3 regions of the Kribbella sp. NBC_00889 genome follow, and region 1 is predicted to be linked to each of the others. Evidence: riboswitches for the same ligand, from Rfam matches in the RefSeq annotation. Region 1 holds a riboswitch; each other region holds the start of a gene.

Region 1 (9,629 bases):
GTTCCGGGGTACATGGGCGGTGACCGGGTGATCCAGGTCGTCCGGGAGATGCCGAATCTCAAGGTCGTGCAGACCCAGACGGCCGGGTTCGAGCATGTTGTGCCGCACCTGGCCGACGGAGTCACCTTGTGCAACGCCCGCGGCGTCCATGACGCGTCCACCGCGGAGCTGGCGGTCGGCCTGATCCTGGCGTCGTACCGGCGCCTGCCGCGAGCCGTCCGCAACCAGGAGCGGGAGGTCTGGCCGTCGTCGTACACCGAGCTGGACGACTCGCTCGCGGACCGGACAGTGATGATCCTCGGATACGGGTCGATCGGCGAGGCGCTGGAGCGGCGGCTGACCGGGTTCGAGTGCGAGATCATCCGGGTCGCCCGGCGGCCTCGGGAGGGTGTGCACCCGATCACCGACCTGCCTGAGCTGCTCCCGCGCGCGGATGTCGTCGTCGTTCTGACGCCGGCGACCGCCGACACGCGGGGGATGGTGGACGCGAAGTTCCTGGCCCAGCTGAAGGACGGCGCGCTGCTGGTCAACGTCGCACGCGGTGTCGTCGTGGACACGGACGCGTTGCTGGCGGAGCTCAGCTCGGAGCGGATCAGCGCCGCGCTCGACGTGACCCATCCCGAGCCGTTGCCCGCCGGACATCCGCTGTGGTCGGCTCCGAACGTTCTGATCAACCCGCACCGTGGCGGCGCGTCGACGGCGTTCGAGCCGCGAGTCGCCCGGCTGGTGCGTGCGCAGCTGGAGCGGTATGCGCAAGGGGAAGCACTCGTCAATGTGGTGGCGGGGCCGCCACGCTAAAGGAGGACAACGATGTCCGAGGCCGTACTGCTGATCGGGACCAAGAAGGGGCTCTGGATCGGGCGGAGTGACGCCGCGCGCCGGAAGTGGAGCCTGGACGGCCCGGTGCCGGAGTTCGAGATGCAGGGTGTGTACGCGGTCGGTATCGACCCGCGCGGCGACCAGCCCCGGCTGTTCGTCGGTGGGACGAGCGAGCACTGGGGCCCGGCGGTGTTCCACTCCGACGACCTCGGCAAGACGTGGGCCGAACCGCCCCAGGGCTCGATCGGCTTCCCTGAAGGCTCCGAGGCGTCGCTCGAGCGGGTCTGGCAGATCCAGCCGGCGCCCGAATCGCAGCCCGGAGTCGTGTACGCCGGGACGCAGCCGTCGGCGCTGTGGAAGTCGACCGACGGGGGAGTGACGTTCGAGCTGGTCCGGGGCCTGTGGGACCACCCGCACCGCAAGGAGTGGGGCGCCGGCTTCGGCGGTCAGGCGGTGCACACCGTGCTCCCGCACCCGACCGACCCCGGGCAGGTGAGTGTCGCGATGTCGACCGGTGGCGTGTACCAGACCACCGACGGCGGTGCGTCGTGGTCGCCGGCGAACCACGGGATCAAGGCGAAGTTCATGCCCGACCCGGATCCGGAGTTCGGTCAGTGCGTGCACAAGTTGGCCGGGCATCCCGACGTACCGGAGCGGATGTTCGCGCAGAACCACCACGGCGTCTACCGGTCCGACGACGGTGGCGCGATCTGGAAGTCGATCGCGGACGGACTGCCCTCGGACTTCGGGTTCCCGATCGTGGTGCATCCGCACGACCCCGACACCGTCTACGTCTTCCCGCTGGTCGCGGACGCGAACCGGATCCCCACCGAGGCCAACTGCCGCGTCTACCGGTCTCGCGACGCCGGGGCGACCTGGGAGCCGTTGTCCAGCGGGCTGCCCGACGTTTCGTTCGTACCTGTCCTGCGCGACGCGATGACGACCGACACGGCCGACCCGGCCGGGGTGTACGTCGGCACGCGCGACGGGTGCGTGTACGCGAGTGCGGACGCCGGTGACACGTGGGTCGAGGTGGCGAGTCACCTGCCGGACGTGCTCACCGTGCGCGCCGCGGTGCTGGGCTGACGATGGTCGCGGTCAGGCTGCCGACGGTGCTCAGACCGTTCGCGGGCGGAGCCGAGCGGGTCGAGATCGAGTCCGGCGTCGAGCCGACCGTTGCCTCGGTCTTCGCAGCCCTCGAGGCTCAGCACCCGGCGCTCCGCCGGCGCCTGACCGACGAGCAGGGTGCGATCCGTCGGCACGTGAACGTGTATCTGGGCAACGACAACATCCGCGACCTGGACGGTCTGGACACCAAGCTGCCCGCCGAAGCCGAGCTCCTCATCCTCCCCAGCGTCGCCGGCGGCTAAATGACTGCAGTTTCCGGGGCGGATTGGCTAGCGTCTCGCAGCATGAACGGCGAGCTCATCGTGCTGACCGGACCACCTGGCGCAGGCAAATCGACAGTGGCCGAGTTGGTTGCCACGGATGCGGAACGTCTGACCGTGCACCTCCTGACCGATCAGTTCTACACGGCCATCCGCACCGGCTTCGTGCCGCCGTACCTGCCTGGGTCGGCGGACCAGAACGACGTGGTCGTCGACGTGATCGTCGCGGCGGCGACGACGTACGCACGAGGCGGATACGACGTCGTGGTGGACGGGGTCGTCGGCCTCCATTACGTGCCACCGTTCCGCGCCGCCGCGGAGCGGGCCGGCCTGGTGCTGTCGTACGTCGTACTCCGGCCGGATCTCGAGACCACGCTGGCCGGGCCTGGGACCGGGGCGGCGACTCACTGAAGGATGCCGAGGCGATCACCGGGCTGCACCAGTTGTTCGCCGACCTGGGCGAGCTGGAGTCGCATGCGATCGACACCAGCGGCCTCGACGTGCAGCGGACAGCCGACGAAGTACGGCGTGCGGTCTCCTCCCAGCGCTTCCGCTTGGTCGGCTGACGACGAAGAGCGATCCTGCGGTGGCGTAGAGATACGGACAGTGACCAAGGGGTTGTCGCGGGGTCGCCCCCGGCCTACTGTCGCCGAAGGGGCGCGCGGCGTAGCCGGGCCTGGGGGCGCCTGGGGGAGGGGGCGCCCTGTGCATGTGATTCTGGATCGGCTCGGTCGAGGGGCCGCACGATTTCACTGGTTCGTGATCGCCGGCTGGCTGGTTGCCGTGGTCGGGCTGTTCGTCCTGCGGGCGGCGTTCGGCGGTACGTACGTCAACAACTACACGGTCCCCGGCAGTGAGTCGTCGGCTGGACTGACGATCCTGAACAAGGACTTCTCCACGGCCGGCGGGTACTCCGGATCGATCGTCTTCCACGCCAAGTCCGGGACGGTCTCCGAGCAGTCCGATGCGGTCAAGACGTCGATGGCGGCGGTCGGCAAGCTGCCTGACGTCGTCTCGGCCGTCGATCCGCTGGCGACGTCATCGACGGCGTACATCTCGAAGGACGGGAGCGTCGTCAACGCTCCGGTGTCGTTCTCGGTGGTGCCGGCCTCGCTCGACAGCAGCTACCTCGACAAGCTGGACGCGGCCGTCCAGCCGGCCCGCGCCGCCGGACTCGAGGTCGAGTACGGCGGAGGCGCCGGGCAGATCGGCAAGCAGGCCGACGATGCGCTCTCGGAGGCGATCGGTCTCGCGCTGGCGTTGCTGTTGCTGTTCCTGATGTTCCGGTCCATCGTCGCGTCCGCGCTGCCGTTGGTGGCCGCGATCTTCAGCGTCGGCGGCGGCCTGGCCATACTCGGTCTGCTCGCGGCCGTGAAGGACTTCCCGGTCTCGGCGCCGACGGTCGCCACCCTGCTCGGACTCGGTGTCGCGATCGACTACGGGCTCTTCATGGTGTCCCGCCATCGCGAACAACTCGACGACGGCCAAGGCGTCGAGGAGTCCGTCGGCCGGACCGAGTCGACCTCCGGTGCGGCCATCCTGGTCGCCGGTGGGACGGTCGTCATCGCGATTCTCGGCCTGTACGTGTCCGGCGTGCCGTTCGTCGGCGCACTCGGTCTGTCGTCGGCCATCGTGGTCGCGGTCACTGTGCTGGCTGCCCTGACACTCATCCCGGCCATGCTCGGTCTGGCGAAGTTCCTGGTACTGAACCGCAAGGACCGGCACCACCTGGTCGAGGAACAGGAGCTCGAGGCCGGCCTCGAGGACGAGGTGGCCGTGGCCGAACACCGTGCCGAGGAGCGCGAGCGGCGCGACCTCAAACACGAGCAGAGCGCCTTCGCGCGCTGGGGACGCAAGGTCAGCGACCGGCCGTGGCCGTACGGCATCGTCGCCACGCTGGTGCTACTCGTCCTGGCGATCCCGCTGCTGTCGATGAACCTCGGCCAGCTCGACGCCGGCACGGATCCGGCGCAGGACTCGAGCCGGAAGGCGTACGACCTGGTGGCCCAAGGCTTCGGCCCGGGTGCCAACGGTCCGCTGACGGTCGTCGTACAGCTCCCGTCCGAGAGCTCCACCGACAAGCAGACCTTGCTGAACGGTCTCGCGTCGACGCTGCAGAAGACGTCCGGCGTGGCCGCCGTACAGCCGCCGAGCCTGAACAGCTCCGGTACGACGGCGATCATCAACGTCATCCCGACCACGTCGCCGTCCGCGGCGGAGACCGAGGACCTGGTCAACCGGATCCGGGACGACGTACTCGCCGGGCAGAAAGAGCCCACCTTCGTCGTCGGCACCACTGCCGGGTACGTTGACTTCACCGAGAAGGTGTCCGGGCGGATGCTGTGGCTGATCGGGGCTGTGGTGCTGCTGGCGTTCCTGCTGCTCACAGTCGCGTTCCGATCGCTCCTGATCGGGATCAAGGCCGCGATCCTCAACCTGCTGTCGGTCGGAGCCGCGTACGGCGTGATCGTCGCGGTGTTCCAATGGGGCTGGGGATCCTCGTTGGTCGGGATCGACGAGAAGGTGCCGATCCCGTCGTTCGTACCGATGTTGATGTTCGCGATCGTGTTCGGGTTGTCGATGGACTACGAAGTCTTCCTGCTGTCCCGGGTGCACGAGGCGTGGATCGCGACCAAGGACAGCCACCGTGCCGTGGCGATCGGGATCGGCGCGACGGCCCGGGTCATCACCACGGCGGCCGCGATCATGATCGTGGTCTTCCTCAGCTTCGTCCTCGACGACGACCCGACGGTCAAGATGCTCGCGGTCGGCATGGCAGTCGCCGTACTGATCGACGCCAGCATCGTCCGGATGGTCTTGGTCCCGTCCGTCATGACACTCCTCGGCGACCGCGCCTGGTGGCTACCCCGATGGCTCGACCGCATCGTCCCCGACATCCAACTGGAAGGCGGCCCGCCCGCCCCACCCCCACCAACCCCCCAAGAAACCCCCAAGGTCGAACCCGTCTCCTGACCTGCTCAGTGGCGGAAGAGGCGTACGCCGGTTCGTGACAGGGTGATTCCGCGGGCAGCGCACGCCTCGGCGACCTCGTCGGAGCGGATCGAGCCGCCGGGTTCGGCGATGTGGGCTACGCCGTGGCGGTGGGCTTCGTCGATGTTGTCGACGAAGGGGATGGCGCCGTCGGAGACCATCGCGACGCCGGTCGGCGGCTCGGACGAGCGGCGGGACCACCACTCGTCTGCCTTCTCGCCGGCCAGTCGGACGCAGTCGACTCGTGACTGCTGGCCGGCGCCGATGCCGATCGTCGTACCGTCCTTCACCATCGCGACCGTGTTCGACTGCGTGTTCCGCGCCACGATCATCCCGAGCAACAAGTCTCGGGCTGCTGCATCCGGCACGCCCGGATCCAGCAGCTCACGAGTCAACGGCAGGTCGTCCCGCTGCTGCGTCAGCCGTAGCCCGTACACCTCGCGCACCTCGTGCTCCGGAGGCTCGAAGGACGCATCGGCTTCGAGGACGAGAAAGGTCCCACGCTTCTTCCCGGCCAACACTCCGAGGACGCCCTCGTCGTACCCGGGCGCAATGATCCCGTCGCTCACGACCCGCTTGAGCACGCGCGCAAGCTCGGCATCAATCGGATGCGACACCGCAACGAAATCGCCGTACGACGACTTCGGATCGGCATCACGGGCGCGCACATATGCGGCACTCACCGAGTCCGCCAGCGCGGCACCGGCAGGGGAGACGTGCTTGTACGACGCCGCCGCGACCACCCCGAACGCCCCAGCTGCCTCCCGCACGAGCTGCCAACCGGTGAGCGCATCCAAGACATTGATGTACGACGGACTCCCGCTGACGACTGTGAACGGCGCCCGACCGGACACCGGGGTCATCGTGGCGGACTGGTGTGGGTTCATTCCATAACGCATCCAGCGACCTCCGAGATCGAAACACATCGGAGGCGCCCAGGCGGACGACGCCTTGCTTACCGGCCGACCGCTCCCCGGTGGTACTCCACCCTCGCCAGTCGCGATCGTTCGGCAGTCTATTCGAGCAACCCGCACACGTACGATCCGAGCATGGGGATCTTCTCTCGCAAGGCCGTGGATGTCTCCAGGCTTCGGCTTGATCAGGCGTGGGCCGATCCCGAGCTCGATCGGGCGTACGCCGCTGTGCGTGCGGGGGATCTGTCGACGGGGATGGCGTTGCTGAAGGCGACGCCGGTGAATACCGGGCTGCGGTCGGTGCGGGTGGTGGGGCTGGGGCAGGCAGCGGTCGGGCACAGTGAGCAGTTGGAGTTGCGGCTGGAGGCATTGCCCGGGGATGCGGATCTGCTGCTGTGGCTTGGGCAGACGTTGGTGTTCGAGGCCTGGGAAGTGCGGAGCGGGAGTCTCGCGAAGTACGTCTCCGAGCAGCAGTTCGCGTCCTTCCACGACGTCCTCGGGACCGCGGGCGCAGTACTGAATCATGCAATCGATGCAGCGCCCGACGATGCGGCCCCGTGGGAGGTGCTGCAGTGGGTGACGGTTGGACCGCAGTCGTCGATGGAGGTGAAGGACAAGGTCTTTCGGTCCGCGGTGGACCGGCATCCCGACAGCTACGCCGCGCACAGCGGACGGGTGCAGGTGCTGGCCCCGAAGTGGTCGGGCCTGGAGCTGGCCGAGCTCGTGCACTTCGGTCATCAGGTGGTGGCGAACGCACAGCCGGGTAGCGCCCTGTGTGCCGTCGCCGCACAGGTAATCAACGAGGTGTGGGTCGACGTACTCGGCGACAGCGAGCTCTCCCGGCTGCAGCGCGGCGCCCGCCTGACGCACGAGGTCTCGAACCGGCGGGAGGAACTGCTGGCCGCCCGGGACAAATGGTGGACCCCCGGACGCGAGCAACAGCCGGAGGACATCTCCGCCCACGGGGCGATGGCGTTCGCGTTGAAGGCGGTCGGCGCGAAGGCAGCGGCAATGGAGCACGCCGCCCTGACCACAGGCCGGATCGAGAGCCTGCCCTGGGGCTACACCAACGCCCCCGACCCCCTCACCGCCTTCGCCACCGCGGTGGCACACCAGATGTCCTGAGACCCGGCGCGGCCGGACGAGGGCAGCGTTGTTGATTTACGAGGAATAGAGTGACCGGCATGGTCGATGTGAAGCCACGGAGCCGGACGGTGACCGACGGGCTGGAGGCGACCGCATCGCGCGGGATGCTTCGCGCGGTCGGGATGGGTGACGACGACTGGGCCAAGCCACAGGTCGGAGTCGCGTCGAGCTGGAACGAGATCACCCCGTGCAACCTGTCCCTGGACCGGCTCGCGAAGGCGGTCAAGGAAGGCGTGCACGCGGCCGGCGGTTATCCGCTGGAGTTCGGCACGATCAGCGTGTCCGACGGCATCTCGATGGGCCACGTCGGCATGCACTACTCGCTCGTCAGCCGCGAGATCATCGCCGACTCGGTCGAGACCGTGATGGAGGCCGAGCGGCTGGACGGCTCGGTCCTGCTGGCCGGCTGCGACAAGTCGCTGCCCGGCATGCTGATGGCCGCGGCCCGGCTCGACCTGGCCTCGGTCTTCCTGTACGCCGGTTCGATCATGCCCGGCAGGCTCGGCGACAAGGACGTCACGATCATCGACGCGTTCGAGGCGGTCGGTGCCTGCCTGCGTGGCCTGATCACGCAGGACGAGGTGGACGCGGTCGAGCGCGCTATCTGCCCGGGCGAAGGCGCCTGTGGCGGCATGTACACCGCGAACACCATGGCCGCCTCCGCCGAAGCGCTCGGTATGTCGCTCCCCGGCTCGGCCGCACCGCCCGCGGTCGACCGTCGTCGCGACGGCTACGCGCGCAAGTCCGGCGAAGCCGCGGTCGGCCTTCTGCAGAAGGGGATCACGGCCCGCCAGATCCTCACCAAGGAAGCCTTCGAGAACGCGATCGCCGTCGTGATGGCGCTCGGCGGCTCGACGAACGCCGTACTGCATCTGCTCGCGATCGCGCGCGAGGCCGACGTCGACCTGACCCTGGCGGACTTCAACCGGATCGGCGACCGGGTCCCGCATCTCGGCGACCTCAAGCCGTTCGGGCGCTACGTGATGACCGACGTGGACCGCGTCGGCGGCATCCCCGTCGTCATGCGATCGCTGCTCGACGCCGGTCTGTTGCATGGCGACTGCCTCACGGTCACCGGCAAGACGATGGCTGAGAACCTCGCCGACATCGCCCCGCCGGATGTCGACGGCACGATCATCCGCGCGCTGGACAAGCCGATCCACGGCACCGGCGGCATCACGATCCTGCACGGCTCGCTGGCGCCCGAGGGCGCGGTGGTGAAGAGCGCCGGCTTCGACTCCGACGTCTTCGAAGGTACGGCGCGAGTCTTCGACGGGGAGCGCCCGGCCATGGACGCGGTCGCCGGACTCAACCCCGGCGACGTCGTGGTGATCCGCTACGAAGGCCCGAAGGGTGGCCCCGGGATGCGCGAGATGCTCGCGGTCACCGGCGCGATCAAGGGCGCGGGCCTCGGCAAAGAGGTCCTGCTGCTCACCGACGGCCGTTTCTCCGGCGGTACGACGGGACTCTGCGTGGGCCATGTCGCGCCGGAGGCCGTCGACGGCGGCCCGATCGCGTTCGTCCGTGACGGCGACCGGATCACCCTCGACGTCAAGAACCGCACGCTCGACCTGCACATCAGCCCGGAGGAACTCGAACGCCGCAAGGTTGGCTGGACCCCGAAGACCCCGGCGATCACCAAGGGCGTGCTCGGCAAGTACACCCGCCTGGTCCGCTCCGCATCCGAAGGGGCTGTCTGCATCTAAGACAGTCATCTCACGATATGAGACAACGCCGAGCCGAACTTGACCCGATCGCATTCCGTCGGCGACTGTTGCCTACATGCGATCGATTCTCCTCGTACTTGTGCGGCGCGCCGACTGACGCGACCACTGAGTCGAGCGCGCCCCTTCAGCCAACCGGCGGAAGGGGTTTTTTGTTGCCAATGCGACTATCTGCGACCCAGATATCGCGAAGCAGCAGCCACAAGCGAGGATGGATCGGTCGCGACAAGCCAGATCGTCAAGGCCATATCGTGACAGGACTGAGGGAAGGCACTCATGAGTGAGCAGCTGACCGGGGCACAGGCTCTGATCCGCGCACTGGAACATGCCGGAGTGGACACCGTCTTCGGCATCCCGGGTGGCGCGATCCTCCCGGCGTACGACCCGATGCTCGACTCGACCCAGATCCGCCACATCCTGGTACGTCACGAGCAGGGCGCCGGCCACGCCGCCCAGGGGTACGCCTCGGCGTCCGGCAAGACCGGCGTGTGCATGGCGACCTCCGGGCCCGGCGCGACCAACCTGGTGACGCCGATCGCGGACGCGTACATGGACTCGGTCCCGTTGGTCGCGATCACCGGCCAGGTGGCCAGCGCCGCGATCGGGACGGACGCCTTCCAGGAGGCCGACATCCGCGGCATCACGAT
Region 2 (9,629 bases), 1.7 Mb from region 1:
TTGGTGGGTGAGGAGCTGGGCTTCCACCGGTTCCTGACGGTGAAGTTGCGTCGGTACCGGCTGCCGGACGGGCGTGAGGTCGAGTGGGACGTGTTCGGCCCGAAGTCCGACGCTGGGATCAGCGCCGGAGTCACGGTGCTGCCGTTGACGCCGGAGGGACGGATCGTGACGATCCGGATGTTCCGGGCCGGACCCGACCGGATCGTGACGAACCTGCCAGGTGGGCTGGTCGAGCCGGGGGAGGACCCGGCGCTGGCCGGTGCGCGGGAGCTCGAGGAAGAGACCGGGTACACCTGCGAGACGCTCGACCTGGTCGGCTGGCAGTGGTCCTCGGCGTCGTCGACGTACCGGAAGTACATTGCGATCGCGCGCGGCTGCCGGCCGGACGGCAAGCAGTCACTGGACGAGACCGAGGACTGTGTGCCGGTCGAGCTCACTGTCGATGCGTTCCGTGCCGAGCTGCGCACACCAGGTGCGATGACCGGAGTCGACGCGGCCTATCTAGCGCTGGATCACGCCGGACTGCTGTAGTAGGGCAATGACGCCTGAGCCTCAGCAGACCACCCACCGCGACGATGGCTTCGACCTCGGCGACACCGTCGGGCTGGTGCACGGCCCGACGACCGATGCGGACGCCGAGCGCGTCGTTCGCGAGACGCTGGCACGGGCCGGCGTACAGACGATCACCGACGGCGAATCTGCTGTCACTGTGCGACTCGGAGGCACGAACGCGGCGGCCGGCGGGTTGCCGCCCGAGGGGTACGTCGTTGCCGTCGGCGACGACCAGGTCGTCCTGGACGGTGTCGATCAGCGCGGCACCTTCTACGCCGCGCAGACCTTCGCACAGCTTGTCCAGGGCAACCATGTGGAGGGCGTCGAGATCCGCGACTGGCCGACGATGCGGTACCGCGGCTCGATCGAAGGCTTCTACGGTACGCCGTGGTCGCACGCCGACCGGCTCGACCATCTGGACTACCTCGGCACGCACCGGATGAACACCTACGAGTACGCGCCGAAGGACGACCCGTACCACCGCGAGCAGTGGCGCGACCCGTACCCGGCCGACAAGCTGGCCGAGCTCGGCGAGCTGGTCGAGCGCGCGGTGCGGAACAAGGTCGACTTCACCTTCGCGCTGTCACCCGGCCTGTCGATCCGCTACACCGACGACAGCGACTTCCAGGCACTGATCGCCAAGTTCGAGGCCCTGTACGCGCTGGGTGCGCGCGCGTTCAACGTCGCCCTGGACGACATCGAGTACGAGAAGTGGCACGGCGCCGAGGACGAGGAGAAGTACGGCGCCGGCGGTGGCGGAGCCGGGCGCGCGCAGAGCGAGTTGCTGAACCGGATCCAGCGCGAGTGGGTCGCGACCAAGCCGGACCTCGCCCCGCTGCAGATGGTCCCGACCGAGTACTACAACGTCGACGAGACGCCGTACAAGCAGGCGCTACGGGAACAGCTGGACAGCGCGGTGGTCGTGCACTGGACCGGTATCGGCGTCGTACCGGAGACGATCACGGGCGCACAAGCGGCCGAGGCGAAGGCCGTGTTCGGGCACGACATCCTGATCTGGGACAACTACCCGGTCAACGACTACGCGGCCGCCCGGATCCTGCTCGCGGCCTACAGCGGTCGCGAGCCTGGCCTGGCCGACCTGGTCGTCGGCGTGATCTCGAACCCGATGAACCAGGCCGGGGCCAGCAAGATCGCGCTCTACTCGTTCGCCGAGTTCGGCTGGAACCCGGCGACGTACGACGAGCAGGCCTCGTGGCACCGCGCGCTCGCCGAGCGGGCCGGGGGAGACGCCGAGACGATCGCGGCGCTGGAGGTCTTCGCCGACCTCACCACCTATGACGGCCGGCTGCACCTGGTGAACGCGCCGGTCCTGGCCGCGCAGACCGCCGCGTTCTGGAAGACCTGGAAGACGGGCGACCTGGCCGGGGCCATCGCGCAGCTCGAGCCGTACCTCGAGGCGATCGAGAACGCTCCGGCCCGGATCCGCGCCGGGGTGTCCGACCCGTCGTTCGCCGACGAGGCCGGAGCCTGGCTCGATGCGACCTTCCTCTGGGCGCAAGCACTCCGCGAGTCCCTCCGGCACCTCGAAGCAGTGGCCGAAGGCAACAGCTCGGACGCCGCCACGACCCGGGACCAGATCGACCACCTGGTCACCCAGGCCAAGACGATCCGCGACACCCGGCTGCCACACTCCAAGACTCATCCCCAACTCGGTGACCCTGTCATCGAGACCTTCCTGACCGAGGCGACGGAGGGCGGCCGGGTATCCTGAGCGGTGGACCGCGACTGGCGCTGAGGTGGACGACCACCGGGGAACGGTCCGCCGGAGGATCCGGCCGAGCCGCGCGCCTGGGCACTTGACCTGTTGTCGACGCCCAAGGAGCGCGCGCTATGACTGCCACTTTGATGACCGGTACCGACGTTGCCGCCGAGATCGTGGCGAAGACGGCCGACCGGGCCCGTGCACTGCAGGAGCGGACCGGGGTCCAGGCGTGCCTGGCCACCGTGCTGGTCGGTGACGACCCCGCGTCGGCGACGTACGTGCGGATGAAGCAGAACCGGTCGAAGAAGGCGGGCATCGGGTCGCTCAGCGTGGTATTGCCCGCGGAGACAACGACCGAGGAGCTGGTCGCTGAGCTGACCAAGCTGTCCCAGGACGCGGCGGTGCACGGGATCCTGCTGCAGCACCCGGTGCCTGCGCAGATCGATGAGCGGGCCGCGTTCGAGGCGATCGACCCTGCCAAGGACGTCGACGGTGTGACCACGCGGTCGTTCGGTGCGATGGCGTTCGGTGAACCCGGCTTCCGGTCCGCGACGCCCGGCGGGATCATGCGCCTGCTCGAGGCGTACGACGTACCGATCGCCGGGGCGCACGCGGTCGTGATCGGCCGCAGCCCGATTCTCGGCAAGCCGGCCGGGATGTTGCTGCTGGCATCGAACGCGACCGTCACCTACACGCACTCCCGAACCACCGACCTGCCCGCGATCGTCCGGACCGCGGACATCGTGGTGGCCGCGGTCGGCCGGCCGAACTTCGTCCAGGGCGACTGGCTCAAGCCCGGCGCCGTCGTCGTCGACGCCGGCTACAACGAGGGCAACGTCGGGGACGTCGACTTCGCCGCCGCGGCCGAGGTCGCGAGCCTGATCACACCGGTCCCCGGCGGGGTCGGCCCGATGACGATCGCCCTGCTCCTGGAGCAGGCCGTCGACGCCGCCGAGGCACAGACCCGCTAGGGCACGGCTCTAGAGACGTGCCCTAGCGGTCGCAGCCGCCGTCCTTGTCGGCGCGGGAATGCGGGCGGGCGATGTCGTCGATGCCCTTGTAGGCGTACGGGTCGGTTCCGGCCACCATCACGATGTCGCGGTAGTCGTGCTTGCCGACATGGACGCCGGCCGGCACCGTCTGCCACGGCAGCAGCGACTCCGCGCTCATGTAGTGGTTGGCGAGGGCCCGGCGGAGTCCGCGCCGCGTGGTGTTCGGCAGTGATCGGTGCAGCAGGTAGCCGTTGAAGATCACCGCCGAACCCGCCGGCACCTCGACCGGTACTGCGTCGTCGTCGGTGTAGGGGAAGTCGAACAACTCCACCGTGCAGTCGAAGCGGAGATCGTCCTGCTCCCGATCGGGATAGATGACACCGCGCCGGTGCGAGCCCGGAAGCACCCAGAGGCAGCCGTTCTCCACGGTGGCGTCGTCGAGCGCGATCCACACCGCGGTCAGCGAGCGGTCCCTGGTCGGGATGAAGAACTCGTCCTGGTGCCAGGCCTGGCCCGGCTTGCCCTCGGACTTGATGAACAGCATCGACTGCATCGCCTTCACGTTCGGCCCGATCAGCGCGGTCAGTGCGGTCACCACGCGCGGTGCGCGCAACGCGGTCAGCGCCACCTCGGACACCTTGTGGGGCTGGTGAATGCACAGGTACTTGCGCACGACGTCCTCGCCCGGCTCCGTGCTCGGGCTGCCTTCGACGGCTCCGAGGTCGCCGCGGCACAGGTGCTCGGCCGCTGTGTGGAGCGCGGCGACCTGGTCGGGTGGAAGGGCCTGATCGAGGACCACGAAGCCGTCGCGCCGGAACGACTCGATCAACTCGTCGGTGACCTCGGTGAACCTGCGTACGGCGGTGACAGGCTGCATTGGGGCGCTCCATCCGGCCTGGGGTTGGCGATGACCGGCTTCACAATCTCAGAGCACGACCGGACGGCCAATGTCGCCGGCGCGCGCTCTACTATCTGTTCGTGACATCGCGACCACCGGTGATCAGCGTGAACTCCGTGGTCCAGGTCGCGGACTATGCGCCCGGGGCAACGTACGGTCCGCGCTGGTTGCCGAACTTCGAATTGCTCTGGCTCCTGCACGGTTCGGCGCTCTGGCGGACCGAGCTGTACGACGACGCCGGGGTCCATCAGGCGACGGTGGAGGAGGAGTTGCGCCCCGGAACGGTGGCGTTGGCCCGGCGCGGCGACCGGGACTCCTATATCTGGGACTGTGATCACTGGTCCCGGCACGCCTACGTGCACTTCCAGATCGAGGACTTCGGCGGACTCGGCGCTGCGTCGAGTTGGCCCTCGGTGCGATCGAGATCCGATCCGGGGCTGCTCGACGAACTGTGCACCTATCTACTGGACCTGACCGGCGTGCCGGAGTCGGATCCGGGACACAGCGACCGGCTCGTGGCGACGATGCTGGAGGTCTTCGTCAGTGCTCCGGTCGGCCCGTCGCGTGACGAGCTGCCGGATGGCGTTCGGCGCATGATCGACCACGTGGCGAGCGTCTGGGCCAGGCGCGGGCCGCGGATCATTTCCGTCCCCGAGTTGGCCGCCGCGGCGAACCTGTCGGCCGGACACCTGCACCGGCTCTTCCGGGAGCGGTACGACTGCGGACCGGCGTACGCGCTGGATCTGATCCGGCTGGCCCGCGCGGCGACCGCTCTGCTGCGCACCAACGCGACGATCGCGGAGATCGCGTCCGACGGCGGCTACAGCAATCCGTACCACTTCTCACGCCGCTTCTCCCTCGCATACGGCGAACCACCGGGCACGTTCCGGCGTCGACGGCAGCTGTCCGATCCGCTCGCGCCGGTCCGCGAGGCCGGGCTGCTTCCGGTGGCTAGGCGGCTGCTGGAGGCGGCCCGGAGTGGCTGACTCCAGGGGTCTGCAGGAGCGCGGAATCCGAGACGGCTGTCCACTCTGTGGCGGCTCTGGCCTAGTGTTGAGACAGACAAGAAGACCTGAGCGAGGAGGCCGACACGTGGCGGTACGGGCGATCCGGGGTGCCACCCAGCTCGACGTGGACGAGCGCGAGCATCTGCTCGAGCGGTCCGCCGAGCTGGTGCGGGCGGTCCTGGAGGCGAACGATCTGGAGAACGAGGATCTGATCAGCATCCTGTTCACCGTCACGCCGGACCTGCACTCGGAGTTCCCGGCGGTGGCGGGCCGGCAGATCGGCCTGACCGACGTACCGCTGATGTGCATGCAGGAGATCGCGGTACCGCACGCACTGCCGCGGGTGGTCCGGATGATGGTGCACACCGAGACCCCGCGGTCGCGGGAGAAGATCCAGCATGTCTACCTGCACGGCGCCGTCGCGCTCCGCCCGGATCTGACGGGCGCCCAGTGACCAATGAGTGAGCTGCGGGGTCCGGTCCGGATCGTCGGGACCGGCCTGATCGGTACGTCGATCGGCCTGGCGCTGGCCCGGCTCGGCGTGGTCGTGGAGCTGGTCGACGCCAACCCGGACAGCGCGCTGATGGCCGAGCGGATCGGGGCTGGCTCCCGGCTGGTCCAGATCGAGCCACAGCTCGTGGTCGTCGCCGTACCGCCTGACCATGTCGGCGCGGTGATCGCGGAGCAGCTCGGGCAGACCGACGCGATCGTGACCGACGCGGCCAGCGTGAAGTCCAAGCCGCTGGCCGACGCGCGCAAGCTCACGACCGACCTCAGCCGGTACGTCGGGAGCCACCCGATGGCAGGGTCGGAGCGGAACGGCCCGTTGGCCGGACGCGCCGACCTGTTCGACGGCGCGACCTGGGCGATCACGCCGCACGAGACCAGCGCTCCGGAGGCGGTCGAGTTGGTTCGGCGGCTGGCCGAGGCGTCGGGCGCGCGGACTGTCGAGCTGTCGGTCGAGGACCACGACCTCGCCGTCGCCCGGGTGTCGCACCTGCCACATCTGATGTCGGCGCTCGCTGCCGGGACGCTGGCCGACGCCCCGAGCTCACACCTGCAACTGTCGGGCCAAGGTGTCCGTGACGTCACCCGGATCGCGGCCGGCGACCCGAAGTTGTGGACCCAGATCGTGTCCGCGAACTCGACCGCGCTGACCGGCCTGCTCGAGCAGATCCGCGGCGAACTCGACCGCGTTCTCGTTGCTCTGGGCAAGGAAGAGGCGGGCGAGGAGCTGACCTCGATTCTGGGCCAGGGCGTGTCCGGTGCGGTCCGCGTACCAGGCAAGCACGGTACGCCGCACATCGATCTCGTCACCGTTCTGGTCACGATCCCGGACCGGCCGGGACAGCTGGCCCGGCTGTTCGCCGACGCCGCCGAGTCCGGTGCGAACGTCGAGGACCTGCGGATCGACCACAGCCCCGGCCGCCCGGTCGGTGAGGTCGAGTTGGCGGTCAAACCCGCCTCGGTCGACCAGCTGGTCGACGTACTGACCGACCGAGGCTGGGTCGTGCACCGGTAGGTGCCGAGGTTGTCCCCGGCCACAGGTAATCTCTGGGCCATGATCATCGCTGTGGACGGCCCGAGCGGCTCCGGCAAGTCGAGTACCGCCCGCGGCGTCGCCAGCCGGCTGGGGTTGCGCTTTCTGGACACCGGTGCGACGTACCGCGCGGTGACGTGGTCGGCGATGGAGCACGGTCTCGATCTCGACGACACCGCGGCGGTCGCCGAGCGGGCGCGGGAGCTGCGGCTGGAGATCAGCACCGACCCCACGCGGCAGTTCGTCATCGCCGACGGCACCGACGTGACGGCCGCGATCCGGGAGCCTCGGATCAGCGAGACGGTCTCCAAGATCGCCACCAACCTGGACGTCCGCAAGGAGCTGATCCGGCGGCAGCGCGCCGTCATCGATGCCGCCCAGCCAAGCGGCGGGATCGTGGTCGAGGGCCGGGACATCGCCACCGTGGTCGCGACCGACGCCGAGCTGAAGGTGCTGCTCACCGCCGACCAGGACGCCCGGATGGCGCGTCGTGGCGCGGAACTTGCGGCCGGTTCGGTGACAGCCGAGCAGCTCCGCGACCAGATCGTTCGCCGGGACGCCGACGACGCGACCGTGTCTGAGTTCCAGGTCGCCTCCGACGGCGCGGTCACCATCGACTCGACGCACCTCTCCCTGGAGGAGGTCATCGACGTGATCAGCCGGCTCGCGAAGGAGGCCGAGGCCGCGCGCCGGGAGTCATGACAGCCGAAGTCACCGGGCACCTGGAGTTGCCCAGCACCGCAGACCTGCGCCCGTTGCCGTACCGGCTCGCGTCGCCGCTGCGCAAGGTCGCCAGGCCCTACTTCCGGCGCAAGTACAAGCTGACCGTCCACCACGAGGACCGGTTCCCGCTGACGGGGCCGGTGCTGATGACTCCGAACCACCTCAGCCTGCTGGACGCACCACTGCTCGGGGCGATGGCGCCCCGGATGCTGCACCAGCTCGGCAAGATCGAGGTGTTCGGTGGCCTGCAGGGCTGGTTGCTGCGCCGGATCGGGCAGATCCCCGTCGACAGGTCGTCGTACGACCCGCTCGCGGTGCGGAAGTCGATCCAGGTGCTACGGGACGGCCGGGTGCTGAACATCTACCCGGAGGGGACTCGTGGCGCGGGCGACTTCGGCCGGATCCGGGGCGGGGTGGCGTATCTGGCCATGGTGACGGGGGCGCCGATCCTGCCGGTGGCGCTGCTCGGGACCCGGCTGCCGCACGGCGATGTGGAGGGCTTCCCACCGGCCGGGAGCCGGATCGATGTCATCTATGGCGAGGTGTTCGCGGTTGACCGCGTACCATTTCCCCGGAGGCACTCCGACGTACGAGCGGTTGCCGACCAGATCGGCGACGTGCTGCGAGCCCATATGAAGGCGGCCGTCGAAGCCACCGGCCACCCCCTCCCGGGCGAGCCAGACAAGAAGGACCCTGATGAGTGACCTGCCCACCGGCTACGACTTCGCCGAGCCAACGCACGAGCGCGAGGACACCGGCCCGCTGCCGGTGCTCGCGATCGTCGGCCGGCCGAACGTGGGCAAGTCCACGCTGGTGAACCGCATCATCGGCCGCCGCGAGGCCGTCGTCGAGGACACTCCGGGTGTCACCCGCGACCGCGTCTCCTACGACGCGAACTGGGCCGGCCGGGGCTTCACCGTCGTCGACACCGGCGGCTGGGACCCGGACGCGGTCGGGATGGCCGCGCTGGTCGCCGCCCAGGCCGAGGTGGCCATCAACGCCGCCGACGCGGTCCTGTTCGTGGTGGACGCGACGGTCGGAATCACCGACGCCGACGAAGCGGTCGTCCGGGTACTGCGCAAGTCCGGCAAGCCGGTCGTGCTGGCCGCGAACAAGGTCGACGACCAGCGGATCGAGTCCGAGGCGATGAACCTGTGGAGCCTCGGCATCGGCGAGCCGTTCCCGGTCTCGGGTATGCACGGCCGCGGCACCGGCGACATGCTCGACGCGGTCCTCGCGGCGCTGCCCGAGGCGCCGCCGGAGCGGGACGGCGAGGCCGCCGGACCGCGCCGGATCGCGATCGTCGGCAAGCCGAACGTGGGCAAGTCCTCGCTGCTGAACAAGGTGGCGAAGGAGGACCGGGTCGTCGTCAGCGACGTCGCCGGTACGACGGTCGACCCGGTGGACGAGCTGATCACGCTGGCGGGCAAGGAGTGGCGGTTCATCGACACCGCCGGCATCCGGCGCAAGGTGAAGAACGCCCAGGGGCACGAGTACTACGCCTCGCTGCGGACCAACGCGGCGATCGAGCGGGCCGAGGTCGTCGTGGTCGTGGTGGACGCGTCGGAGACGATGTCGGAGCAGGACATCCGGATCATGAACGCGGTCGAGGAGGCCGGCAAGGCCCTCGTGATCGCGTACAACAAGTGGGACCTGGTCGACGAGGACCGGCGCTACTACCTGGAGCGCGAGATCGACCGCGACTTGGTGCAGTTCCGCTGGGCACCGCGGGTGAACATCAGTGCGCTGACCGGGCGGCACATGGAGAAGCTCGTGCCGGCTATCGAGGCAGCCCTTGAGGGCTGGCAGACCCGCGTCCCGACCGGCCAACTGAACGCCTTCCTCGGCCGGCTGGTGGCAGCGCATCCACACCCGGTCCGCTCCGGCAAGCAGCCGAAGATCCTGTTCGGCACCCAGGCCACGACGATGCCGCCGACGTTCGCGATCTTCACCTCCGGCCAGATCGAGCCGTCGTACCAGCGCTTCATCGAGCGCCGCCTCCGCGAGGACTTCGGCTTCGTCGGCAGCCCCGTCCACGTCCAGATCCGAGCCCGCCAGAAGAAGTCCAAGCGCTGAATCAACCCGGTAAGAACCACCCCACCAGATGGGGTAAGGTTTACCCCGGCTCGCTCCTAGGAGCGAGCGCCGGGCTGTGGCGTAGTTTGGTAACGCGTCTGGCTGGGGGCCAGAAGAC
Region 3 (9,629 bases), 2.2 Mb from region 1:
TACGGCCCAATCCCCTGTACATGGGCCGGCCTGGGGGTCACTGGCCACCGCGGCGAGGAGCGCACTGGACCACGTCGCGCGGATCGGGCCGTCCTCGGTGAGTACCGTCGCCAGGCCCTTGTCGACCCGGGAGACGCGTCCCGGCACGAGCTCGGCCGGGACAGAGCTCAGGTAGTCGGCCGTGGAACTGTCGAGTCCCAGGGCCTGGAGTGTGGCTGACATCGGCGAACCTTTCGGAGGGTCCGGCCGCGAGGTCAGCTCAGCGGACGGACGGGGTGGGAGACATCGGCCCGGTGGGCCTGATCCAAGCTCATGGCGGGGGCCTCCCTTCCAAGTCCTGCGGTCCTGGTCCAGGACCGGCTGATGGCGTCAGCGTAGGTCGTCGGTGTCAGTTTGCGCACCGGGTTTTCCGACCGGCTCGGGCTTGCGCTGGGGCGCCGGCCCGGAGGCCGGTTCGGGCTTGCGCTGGGGCGCCGGCCCGGAGGCCGGTTCGGGCTTGCGCTGGGGCGCCGGCCCGGAGGCCGGTTCGGGCTTGCGCTGGGGCGCCGGCGCGGGGGCCGGCTCGGCGACCTCGGTCTTCGGTCCCGGCTCGGCCGCCGGAGCCTTCGGCGGCCGGTCCGTCCGCGGCCGGTCGGTAGGTGGCCTGTCCGTAGGTGACCTGTCCGTAGGCGGCCGCTCTGACGACGGGGCCTTGGGCGGCTGGTCCGCCGCCGGTACGCCGAGGCCCTCGACCTTCCGCGCGACCTCGATCTCCGGCCGCTCCTGCTCGACCGGAGTCAGCGGGTTGTCGTGATGCGGCTCAGACTCCGCCTTCATCACCGGCTCGACCTCGTCCACGGTCTCCTTCGCCGTCTCCGTCACCCGGACCTTGTGCGGCCACAGCCGGTCGACGACCGCGTTCAGTGCCGCGCCGATCAGCACCGCGATGGCGGTCATGTAGAGCCACATCAGTACGGCGATCGGTGCCGCCAGCGGACCGTAGATCGACGTACCGCCGACCGTGCTCTGCAGGATCCAGCGCAGGACGAAGCTGCCCAGGATCCAGATCGAGAGCGCCAGGAACGACCCGGGCAGATCGGAGACCCAAGGCGTCCGAACCGGCACCGACAGGTGGTACAGGGTGTTCAAGAAGCCTGCGGACAGGATCGTGACGACGGGCCAGTACAGCTGGTTCAGGAAGTCGAGGCGGTGCGGCAGCAGAGCCTGTACGGCGTCCGGTCCGGCCAGCACCAGCGGGAGGACGATCACGCCGATCACGAGGGCGGCGCAGTACAGCGAGAACGACAGCGCCCGGGTCCGGACGATGCCGCGCTTGCCGCCCATCCCGTACATGATCGTGATGGTGTCGACGAACACGTTCAGCGCGCGGCTGCCGGACCACAGCGCGAGCACGAAACCGATCGAGATGACGTCCGGCCGGCCGCCGTTCAGGACCTGGTCCAGGGTCGGCACGATCACACCCTGGACGGAGTCGGCGGTCAGCGCCCGGGCGGCCAGTTCGACGATCTGCGCCTTGATGTCGTCGATCGTCTCGACCTCGAAGTACTTGCCGGCGATGTAACCGAGACTTCCGGCCAGCCCGAAAATCAGCGGCGGCAGCGAGAGGATCGCGAAGAACGCCCCCTCCGCCGCGAGACCGGTGACCCGGTAGCGCAGACAGACACCGATGGTCTGGGTGAGCAGCTTCCAGGTCGTCGCGGGGATTTTGCGGACCCATGCCAATGAGAGGGAGCTCCCACCCGCGGGTCTTGCCCCTGAACGTGCCATACCGCTTACCGTACTGACATGGCGGACCCATTCGCGGTAACGAATCAGGCTCCCCCACTCCAGGGGGTGAACTTCTTCACCCGGGACACAGCCCTCGGTGACGCTCTGCGTCCGTACGCCGACCTCGCGGACGATCCCGGGCTGACCCGGATCGGCGAGCTCGCGGGCTCCGAAGAGGCCCTCGCTCAGGCACTCCCGGCGAACCAGAACCCACCGGTCCTGCGCACGCACGACCGGTACGGGAACCGCATCGACGAGGTCGAGTTCCACCCGTCCTGGCACTGGCTGATGGAGCGCGCCGTCGGCTTCGGGCTGCAGGCCGCGCCGTGGACGAGCGACCGGCCCTCCCCGCACCTGACCCGCGCGGCCGGCTTCTACGTCTGGTCCCAGGTCGAGCCCGGCCACGGCTGCCCGATCTCGATGACGTACGCCGCCGTCCCCGCCCTCAGGGCGGACGAACGGCTCGCCAAGGAGTGGGTCCCACAGCTGGCTTCGCGCCAGTACGACGTACGCCGGTTGCCTGCGGCCACCAAGAGCGGCGTCCTCGCGGGGATGGGGATGACCGAGAAGCAGGGCGGCTCGGACGTCCGGGCGAACCTGACCACCGCGACGCCGGCCGGTGGCGACGGTGAATATCAGCTGAACGGGCACAAGTGGTTCTGCTCGGCGCCACAGGTCGACGTCTTCCTGGTACTGGCGCAGGCGCCGGACGGACTGAGCTGCTTCGTCGTCCCGCGCGTGCTTGCCGACGGCAACCGGAACGCGTTTGCCCTGCAGCGGCTGAAGGACAAGCTCGGGAACCGGTCGAACGCGTCCAGCGAGGTCGAGTTCCACGGCACGGTCGGCTACCGCCTCGGCGATGAGGGCGCCGGGGTCCGCACGATCATCGAGATGGTGGCCGCGACCCGGCTGGACTGCGTCCTCGGCTCGGCCGCTCTCCAACGGCGCGCGCTGGTGGAGGCGCTCTGGCACACCCGCCATCGTTCGGCGTTCGGTGATCTGCTCGCCGACAAGCCCGCGATGCAGAACGTGCTGGCCGACCTGGCGCTGGAGAGTGAGGCTGCGACAGCGCTCGCGATGCGGCTTGCGGCGGCGGTCGACGCGTCGACCGACGGCAACGAGCAGGAGGCCGCGTTCCGGCGGATCGGGCTGCCGCTGGCGAAGTTCTGGGTGAGTAAGCGGACGCCGTTCATGGCCGCCGAGGCCCTGGAGTGTCTCGGCGGGAACGGGTTCGTCGAGGAGTCCGGGATGCCTCTGTTGTTCCGGGAGTCCCCGCTGAACTCGATCTGGGAAGGGTCGGGGAACGTGAACGCACTCGACGTACTGCGAGCCCTCAGAAGGCCCGAGTCGCTCGAGGCGTGGTTGCTGGAGGTCGGCGCAGCGCGGGGTGCGGACGAGCGCCTGGACACGGCGGTCAACGACGTACTGCAAGCGCTTGCTGACGTCGAGGGCGCGGAGGCGGGCGCCCGCCGGTTGGCGGCGAGGATGGCGCTCTGCCTGCAGGCGTCCCTGGTCGTCCGGCACTCCACACCCGCGGTCGCGGACGCCTTCGTCGCGTCCCGGCTGGCGAACGACTGGGGTGGAGTCTTCGGCACCCTCCCGCGGACCACGCCGTTCGGCCTGATCACCGACCGCAGCCTCTGACTCTGAGCCGCGGCAGCACGATAGGGTGGCCGCGTCGCGACTGGCGCGCTGAGGTGGAGAACCACCGGGGAGCGAAGACTGTCGGCACCGTGCGCCTGGGTGCCCACGACCCACTGCAACCGCAGGAGAGACAACGATGACTCAACCCTTCGACGCCGCCGCCGCGTCGGCCGCGTACAACAACGCGCTCCAGGTGATCGCCGCGGTGGAACCCACCATCGCCGGCGCGATCAAGGCCGAACTGGCCGACCAGCGTTCCTCGCTGAAGCTGATCGCGAGCGAGAACTACGCCTCCCCCGCCACCTTGCTGACGATGGGCAACTGGCTCTCGGACAAGTACGCCGAGGGCACCATCGGGCACCGTTTCTACGCGGGCTGCCAGAACATCGACACCGTCGAGCAGGCCGCGGCCGACCACGCCACGGCGCTGTTCAACGCCCCGCATGCCTACGTCCAGCCGCACTCTGGCATCGACGCGAACCTGGTCGCCTTCTGGGCGATCCTGGCCCAGCGGATCGAGTCCCCGGCGCTGGCCGAGGCGGGCGCGAAGCACGTCAACGACCTGTCCGAGGAGGACTGGTCCAAGCTCCGCCGGGCGTTCGGTGACCAGAAGATGCTCGGTATGTCGCTGGACGCGGGCGGCCACCTGACCCACGGCTTCCGGCCGAACATCTCCGGCAAGATGTTCCACCAGAGCTCTTACGGCACCGATCCGGAGACCGGGCTGCTCGACTACGACGAGGTCGCCCGCAAGGCGCGGGAGTTCAAGCCGCTGATCCTGATCGCCGGCTACTCGGCGTACCCGCGGAAGGTGAACTTCGCGAAGATGCGCGAGATCGCCGACGAGGTCGGCGCGACGCTGATGGTCGACATGGCGCACTTCGCCGGCCTGGTCGCGGGCAAGGTCTTCACCGACGACTTCGACCCGATCCCGCACGCGCACGTCACCACGACGACCACGCACAAGTCGCTGCGCGGCCCGCGCGGCGGCATGGTGCTGTGCCAGCCGGAGTACGCCGACGCCGTCGACCGCGGCTGCCCGATGGTTCTGGGTGGCCCGCTCGGCCAGACGATGGCGGCCAAGGCGGTCGCGCTGGCCGAGGCCCGGCAGCCGTCGTTCCAGGAGTACGCGCAGGCCGTCGCCGACAACGCGGTCGTGCTCGCGGAGGGCCTGATGAAGCGTGGCGTCAAGCTCGTCACCGATGGCACCGAGAACCACCTGGCTCTGCTCGACGTCTCGTCGTACGGGATCACCGGGCGGCAGGCCGAGTCGGCACTGCTCGACGCGGGCATCGTGACCAACCGGAACGCCGTACCGCGCGACCCGAACGGCGCCTGGTACACCTCAGGCGTCCGGATCGGTACGCCGGCACTGACTACGCGCGGCTTCGGGGCCGACGAGTTCGACCGGGTCGCCGAGTTGATGGTCGACGTACTGTCTTCGACGACGCCGACGACAACGGCCGCCGGTGCACCGTCCAAGGCGAAGTACGTGCTGGCCGACGGCGTCGCCGACAAGGTCAAGGCCGCCTCGGCCGAGATGCTCGACAAGCACCCGCTGTACCCGGGCCTCGAGCTCAACTGACGTCATCGCGCGGCGCCTGCTCTCCCCTCGGGAGCAGGCGCCGCGCTGCTCTGTCAGGCGTCCTGCTTGATGCCCATCAGCGCCTCCTGCGAGGCCTTGGTGGCCTGCTTCGGCATCAGTACGGCGGCCAGTACGGCGCCCACGACCGCGATGCCGGCCGAGACCCACATGGTCGTGTTGAGGCTGGTCATGAACGCGTCGCGTACGTCGCCGAGTAGGTCCGCCGACCCGACCTTGGTCGCGACTGCGAGCCCGCCACCCAGCCCTTTCTCGACCGCGTCAGCCGCCTGTGCCGGCAGGCCGGCCGTGTCCACGTTGTGCCGGTAGACGGAGTTCAGTACCGTGCCGAGGACTGCGACGCCGACGGTGCCGCCAACCTGCCGGAACGCCTGCAGTAGAGCGGATCCGGTGCCGGCCCGCTCCGGGTCGAGCACGCCCAGCGCCGCGTTCATTGCCTGCGGCATCGAGCAGCCGAGGCCGAACCCGACCACCACGAACCAGACCGCGGTGTAGCCGTAGCCGGTGCCGAGATCGGTGAAGGCTCCGAGCAGGAACCCGGCGGCCATCACCAGGAACCCGGCCATCACCACCAGCCGGGTTCCGACCTTCGCCTCAACCGGCTCGGCCAGCTTCGCCCCGACCGTCATCCCACCGATGAACGGCAGCAGCTTGAGGCCGGTGTGCAGCGCGTCGGACCCGTTGATGCCCTGGAAGTACTGCGGCATCGTGAAGAGCAACCCGAAGATCGCGAACACCGACACGGTGAGCAGCACCGCCCCACCGGTGAACACCTTCTCGCCGAACAGCCGCAGCTCGATCAGTGGGTCGGAGTTCCGCCGCTGCCAGAGCAGGAAGACGGCAAGGAGTACGACGGCCACCGCCAGGAAGAGCACCGTGGTCCCGTCGGTCCATGAGGTCTCCCCCGCCTTGGTCACCCCGTACACGAGCGAGGCCAGGCCGGCGCTGGAAAGCAGGATGCCGAGCCAGTCGATCGCCGGCCGGCGCGAGCTGCGGGTCTCCGGGACCAGCAGGTTGACAGCGATCGCGGCGATCAGCGCGATCGGTACGTTCAGGTAGAAGATCCACTGCCAGCCGGCGTGGTCCAGCAGCAGGCCGCCGACGATCGGGCCGAGCGGCATACCGATGCTGTTCGCCACGACGAAGAAGCCGATCGCCTTCTTGCGCTCGACCTCGGTGGGGAACAGCACGGTGATCAAGGACAGCGCGACTGGCACGATCATCGCGGCGCCGACGCCGAGGAAGGCCCTGGCGCCGATCAGCTGGCCGGCCGAGTCGGACAGCGCACAGGCGAGCGACGCCGCGCCGAACAGTGTCAGCGCGATCGCGATGATCTTGCGGCGCCCGAAGCGGTCGCCGAGCAGACCGGCCGGCAACAGCAGCGCGGCGAGAACCAGGTTGTAGCTGTTCGCCATCCACTGCAGCTGACTGGTCGACGCGTCGAGGTCGGCGGCCAGGGTCGGCAGCGCGACGTTCAGCACGGTCGTGTCGAGGCCGAGCACGAGCACGGCCAGGCAGAGTGCGAAGAGGACTCCGAAGCGGCGGGCGCCGGTGAGCGTCGGCCCTTCGGCAACGGAGGAGGTGGTCATGCCCAGCAAATTATCAGATATTTGTGATAGTTGCGATAGATCAAATTACTGTAGTCTTCAATCATGGCGCCCGAACCCACTCCCGAAGAGGTCGGCCAGTTCGTCGAGCGCTTCGCCGGCATCCTGGCGAACAGTGGCGTCCCGACCATGTCGGCCCGGGTGATGGGCCGGATGCTGGTCAGCCCGACCGGGACGATGACGGCCGCCGAGCTGGCCGAATCGCTGAAGATCAGCCAGCCCGCAGTGTCCGGCGCGGTCCGGCAGCTGATCCAGGTCTCCTTCATCACCCGCGAGCGGCAACCCGGCTCACGCAAGGACCACTACCGGATCCGCGACGACGTCTTCGCCGCCATCCTCGAACGGCGCAATCTCGCGCTGAGCGAATGGGAGTCCAGCAGCCGCTCCGGCGCGGAGCTGTTCGGCCCCGGCAACCCGGTCGGCCGCCGCCTCTCCGAAGCCGCCGACTTCTTCGCCTTCATCCACGCCGACATGGACCAGATGATCAAGAACTGGCGCGCCGAACATCCCCGCTGAACGCTCCTTTGATCGGCTGTAATCGTTTGTTGTGATCGGCAATAGACGGGTGTGGAACCGATGACCGAGCCCACCGGGGCCGATCTTGAGCAGCTGTATACGGAGCACTATCGCGCGATCCTGCGGTACGTCGTACGCCGGATCGGGGATGCCGACGAGGCGCACGACGTGACCGCGGACGTGTTCCTGACGGCGTTGAGGCGGCGGACGGATTTGCCACAGGACCGGGCGTTGCCGTGGCTGTACCGGGTCGCGGCGAACGTGCTGGCCGATCGACGGCGCAGTCGGCAGCGGTCGACTGCCGCATATCAACGCGCCGGCAACGACCTCGTGACCAGGACCGGACCGCCCGCGGATGAGCGGCTCGAGTGGTACGACCAGCTGGCCGGGACTTTGGCTGCTCTACGGACACTGAGCGCGGCCGACCAAGAGGCGCTGATGCTGGCGGGCTGGGAGGAACTGCGTGGCGCCGATCTCGCGACGGCACTTGGTTGCTCGAGGGCGGCCGCGGCGGTTCGGCTGCACCGCGCGAGAGCTCGGTTGAAGACGGCGCAGGCGCAGTACGACCACCGCGCGCGGAGCACCCAGGGACGGTCGGCCGGTTCCACGGTCGTGCGAACAGCTGAGTCCAAGACGCAGGGAGAACGTTCATGAACACCAACGACCTCGATACCCTGAAGCGCGTCGACCCGGCGTCCGGGATCCCCGATTGCCCGCTGACAGGTCGCGAACTGGCGGGACTGCAACGGATCGCGACCCGGCTGGCGGCGGAGGAGCACGTTGCTCCGGTCAACGGCGTACGGGCGGCCGACGTGCTTGCCCGTCGTGGAAAGGTACGGCGGCGCGCGGTGCTGGTCGGCGTGGCCGGGGCCGTGGCGGTCGCGGGCGCGGGGGTGGTGGTCGTCGACCCGTTCGGGTCGGGTGGGGTCGCGATGGCGGCGACTCCGCCGTTGCTGGATGCCGAGCTCGCGCAGGGCCGGCCGGGCAAGGCGGCGCTGGTGGCGCTCGCGGCGACGGCGGCCGCCGACAAGACGCTGCCGGGCGACGCCGGGTCGCACACGGTGCGGCTGCAGGCGTGGAACCTGTCGACGGCCGTCGACAGTAAGGAGCGGGTCACCTCGGCGATCATTCCGGAGGACGTGAGCCTGACGTGGAACAGCGATCTGTCCGGGCACCTGGTGGTCAGGACCGGGCAGCCGTACTCCCCGGATCCGACATCTCACAAGGACTCGGTCGGCAAGCCCGGCAGGGTGAAAGGTGAGCAGTCGTGGGCGCCGGGGAGATACCAGCCGATGTACCGCTATCCGCTGCCGAGCGACCCTGCACGGCTCTTGGCGGTGCTGAAGATCGGCCACGACATCGACGCCAACGGCCCCGGCCAGCTGGCCGGCGCAGTCACGGACCTGTACCGCGAGGCGACGCCGGCCCCAGCGGTACGCGCGGCGGTGCTCAAGATCCTCGCCGATCACAGCAACGCGGTATCGCTGGGCGCGATGACCGACCGGAGCGGCCGCAAGGGCCGGGCGTTCGCGGTCGACAGCAGCTACGGCGGCCTGCCGAACCGGCACGTCCTGATCTTCGACCCCAGGACCGGCCGCCTCTGGGCCGACGAAACAGTCCTGACAAAAACCGCCGGGCGTCTGAACGTCCGGATCCCCGCCGTGATCAGCTACAAGCTCTACCTGTAGACGGGGCGGCTGGGTGCACCGGCGAGCGCGCGGGGAGAGGTGCGCGCGTCGCCGGTGCGGGGAGGGGACTACGTGGTCAGCGCGTAGACCGCGATGGCTGCGAAGTCGTCGGCTGGTTCGGAGGCTTGCCAGGAGCGGACGTCGTCGACGTACCGGGAACCATGACCAGTGAACTGAGCGTACTGATCGACACCGTCGGCCGGGCACGGGTTCATACCGTCCAGATGATCACCCAGACCTTCCTCGAACAGCTCCTCCGAGTTCGGCCCGTTCACGACCGCACCCGTGAGCTCGCGCCCGAGAATGTTCGCGATCTGGTGGTGCGGGCACCGCTCGGCGTTCTCCCCCACGCCGACCATGAACGACACACCCCACGCGTTGGCGCCGAAGTTCCAGTCGAGCTGCTGCGTACCGAAGTCGTCGTACCGCCGGTCTCCCGTCACCTGCCGGTACAGATGCGCGGTAGCCGCCAGCCCGAAGGTATGCGGTACGGCGTCGAAGTTGTCGTACTGCGCCCCAGCGCGGAACGGATCCGCGGACGCCCGCTCCGCCCCGATCTCCAGCTGCGCACGCAGATCATCAGCCAGCTTCTTCACCAGCGCACGATCCGATCGGTTGGCCCGGATCAGGTCCGCATGCGCCAGCGCGCTCACGTCATACAGGTTGAGCGTGTCGCCGCCGGCCTCGTGCTCGATGTACTGCCCAGCCCAGTAGCCGGCCTGCTTCAACCACGCGCGCCCTCGTGGATCGCGGAGGCGCTGCGCGGCAAGCGCCAGCTCGGTGGCACCCAACTCGAGGTCATCC

What was found. A riboswitch is a leader RNA that binds a small molecule or an ion and turns the genes downstream of it on or off. The one in region 1 is predicted to bind ZMP and ZTP.
Region 2: another riboswitch for ZMP and ZTP. It lies ahead of OG817_RS14130 (bifunctional 5,10-methylenetetrahydrofolate dehydrogenase/5,10-methenyltetrahydrofolate cyclohydrolase); the one in region 1 lies ahead of OG817_RS06125 (5-aminoimidazole-4-carboxamide ribonucleotide transformylase).
Region 3: another riboswitch for ZMP and ZTP. It lies ahead of OG817_RS17020 (glycine hydroxymethyltransferase); the one in region 1 lies ahead of OG817_RS06125 (5-aminoimidazole-4-carboxamide ribonucleotide transformylase).

Annotation. Positions count from the first base shown of each region.
Region 1 covers NZ_CP108783.1:1,254,616-1,264,244, forward strand. The annotation lists gene OG817_RS06095 (2-hydroxyacid dehydrogenase) at 1-798, shown strand, start outside; gene OG817_RS06100 (WD40/YVTN/BNR-like repeat-containing protein) at 811-1,905, shown strand; gene OG817_RS06105 (ubiquitin-like small modifier protein 1) at 1,908-2,189, shown strand; gene OG817_RS06110 (AAA family ATPase) at 2,232-2,618, shown strand; gene OG817_RS06115 (hypothetical protein) at 2,651-2,773, shown strand; gene OG817_RS06120 (MMPL family transporter) at 2,913-5,180, shown strand; gene OG817_RS06125 (5-aminoimidazole-4-carboxamide ribonucleotide transformylase) at 5,186-6,097, opposite strand; ZMP/ZTP riboswitch at 6,125-6,209, opposite strand; gene OG817_RS06130 (hypothetical protein) at 6,248-7,237, shown strand; gene ilvD (dihydroxy-acid dehydratase) at 7,297-8,964, shown strand; gene OG817_RS06140 (acetolactate synthase large subunit) at 9,259-9,629, shown strand, end outside.
Region 2 covers NZ_CP108783.1:2,912,684-2,922,312, forward strand. The annotation lists gene OG817_RS14120 (NUDIX hydrolase) at 1-531, shown strand, start outside; gene OG817_RS14125 (beta-N-acetylglucosaminidase domain-containing protein) at 539-2,284, shown strand; ZMP/ZTP riboswitch at 2,285-2,374, shown strand; gene OG817_RS14130 (bifunctional 5,10-methylenetetrahydrofolate dehydrogenase/5,10-methenyltetrahydrofolate cyclohydrolase) at 2,404-3,246, shown strand; gene OG817_RS14135 (phytanoyl-CoA dioxygenase family protein) at 3,269-4,144, opposite strand; gene OG817_RS14140 (helix-turn-helix domain-containing protein) at 4,246-5,151, shown strand; gene aroH (chorismate mutase) at 5,258-5,626, shown strand; gene OG817_RS14150 (prephenate dehydrogenase) at 5,630-6,694, shown strand; gene cmk ((d)CMP kinase) at 6,734-7,414, shown strand; gene OG817_RS14160 (lysophospholipid acyltransferase family protein) at 7,411-8,139, shown strand; gene der (ribosome biogenesis GTPase Der) at 8,132-9,511, shown strand; tRNA gene OG817_RS14170 (tRNA-Pro) at 9,582-9,629, shown strand, end outside.
Region 3 covers NZ_CP108783.1:3,489,275-3,498,903, forward strand. The annotation lists gene rsgA (ribosome small subunit-dependent GTPase A) at 1-222, opposite strand, end outside; gene OG817_RS17010 (YhjD/YihY/BrkB family envelope integrity protein) at 370-1,767, opposite strand; gene OG817_RS17015 (acyl-CoA dehydrogenase family protein) at 1,786-3,411, shown strand; ZMP/ZTP riboswitch at 3,438-3,519, shown strand; gene OG817_RS17020 (glycine hydroxymethyltransferase) at 3,548-4,996, shown strand; gene OG817_RS17025 (MFS transporter) at 5,050-6,603, opposite strand; gene OG817_RS17030 (GbsR/MarR family transcriptional regulator) at 6,667-7,137, shown strand; gene OG817_RS17035 (RNA polymerase sigma factor) at 7,198-7,791, shown strand; gene OG817_RS17040 (CU044_5270 family protein) at 7,788-8,825, shown strand; gene OG817_RS17045 (glycoside hydrolase family 9 protein) at 8,894-9,629, opposite strand, start outside.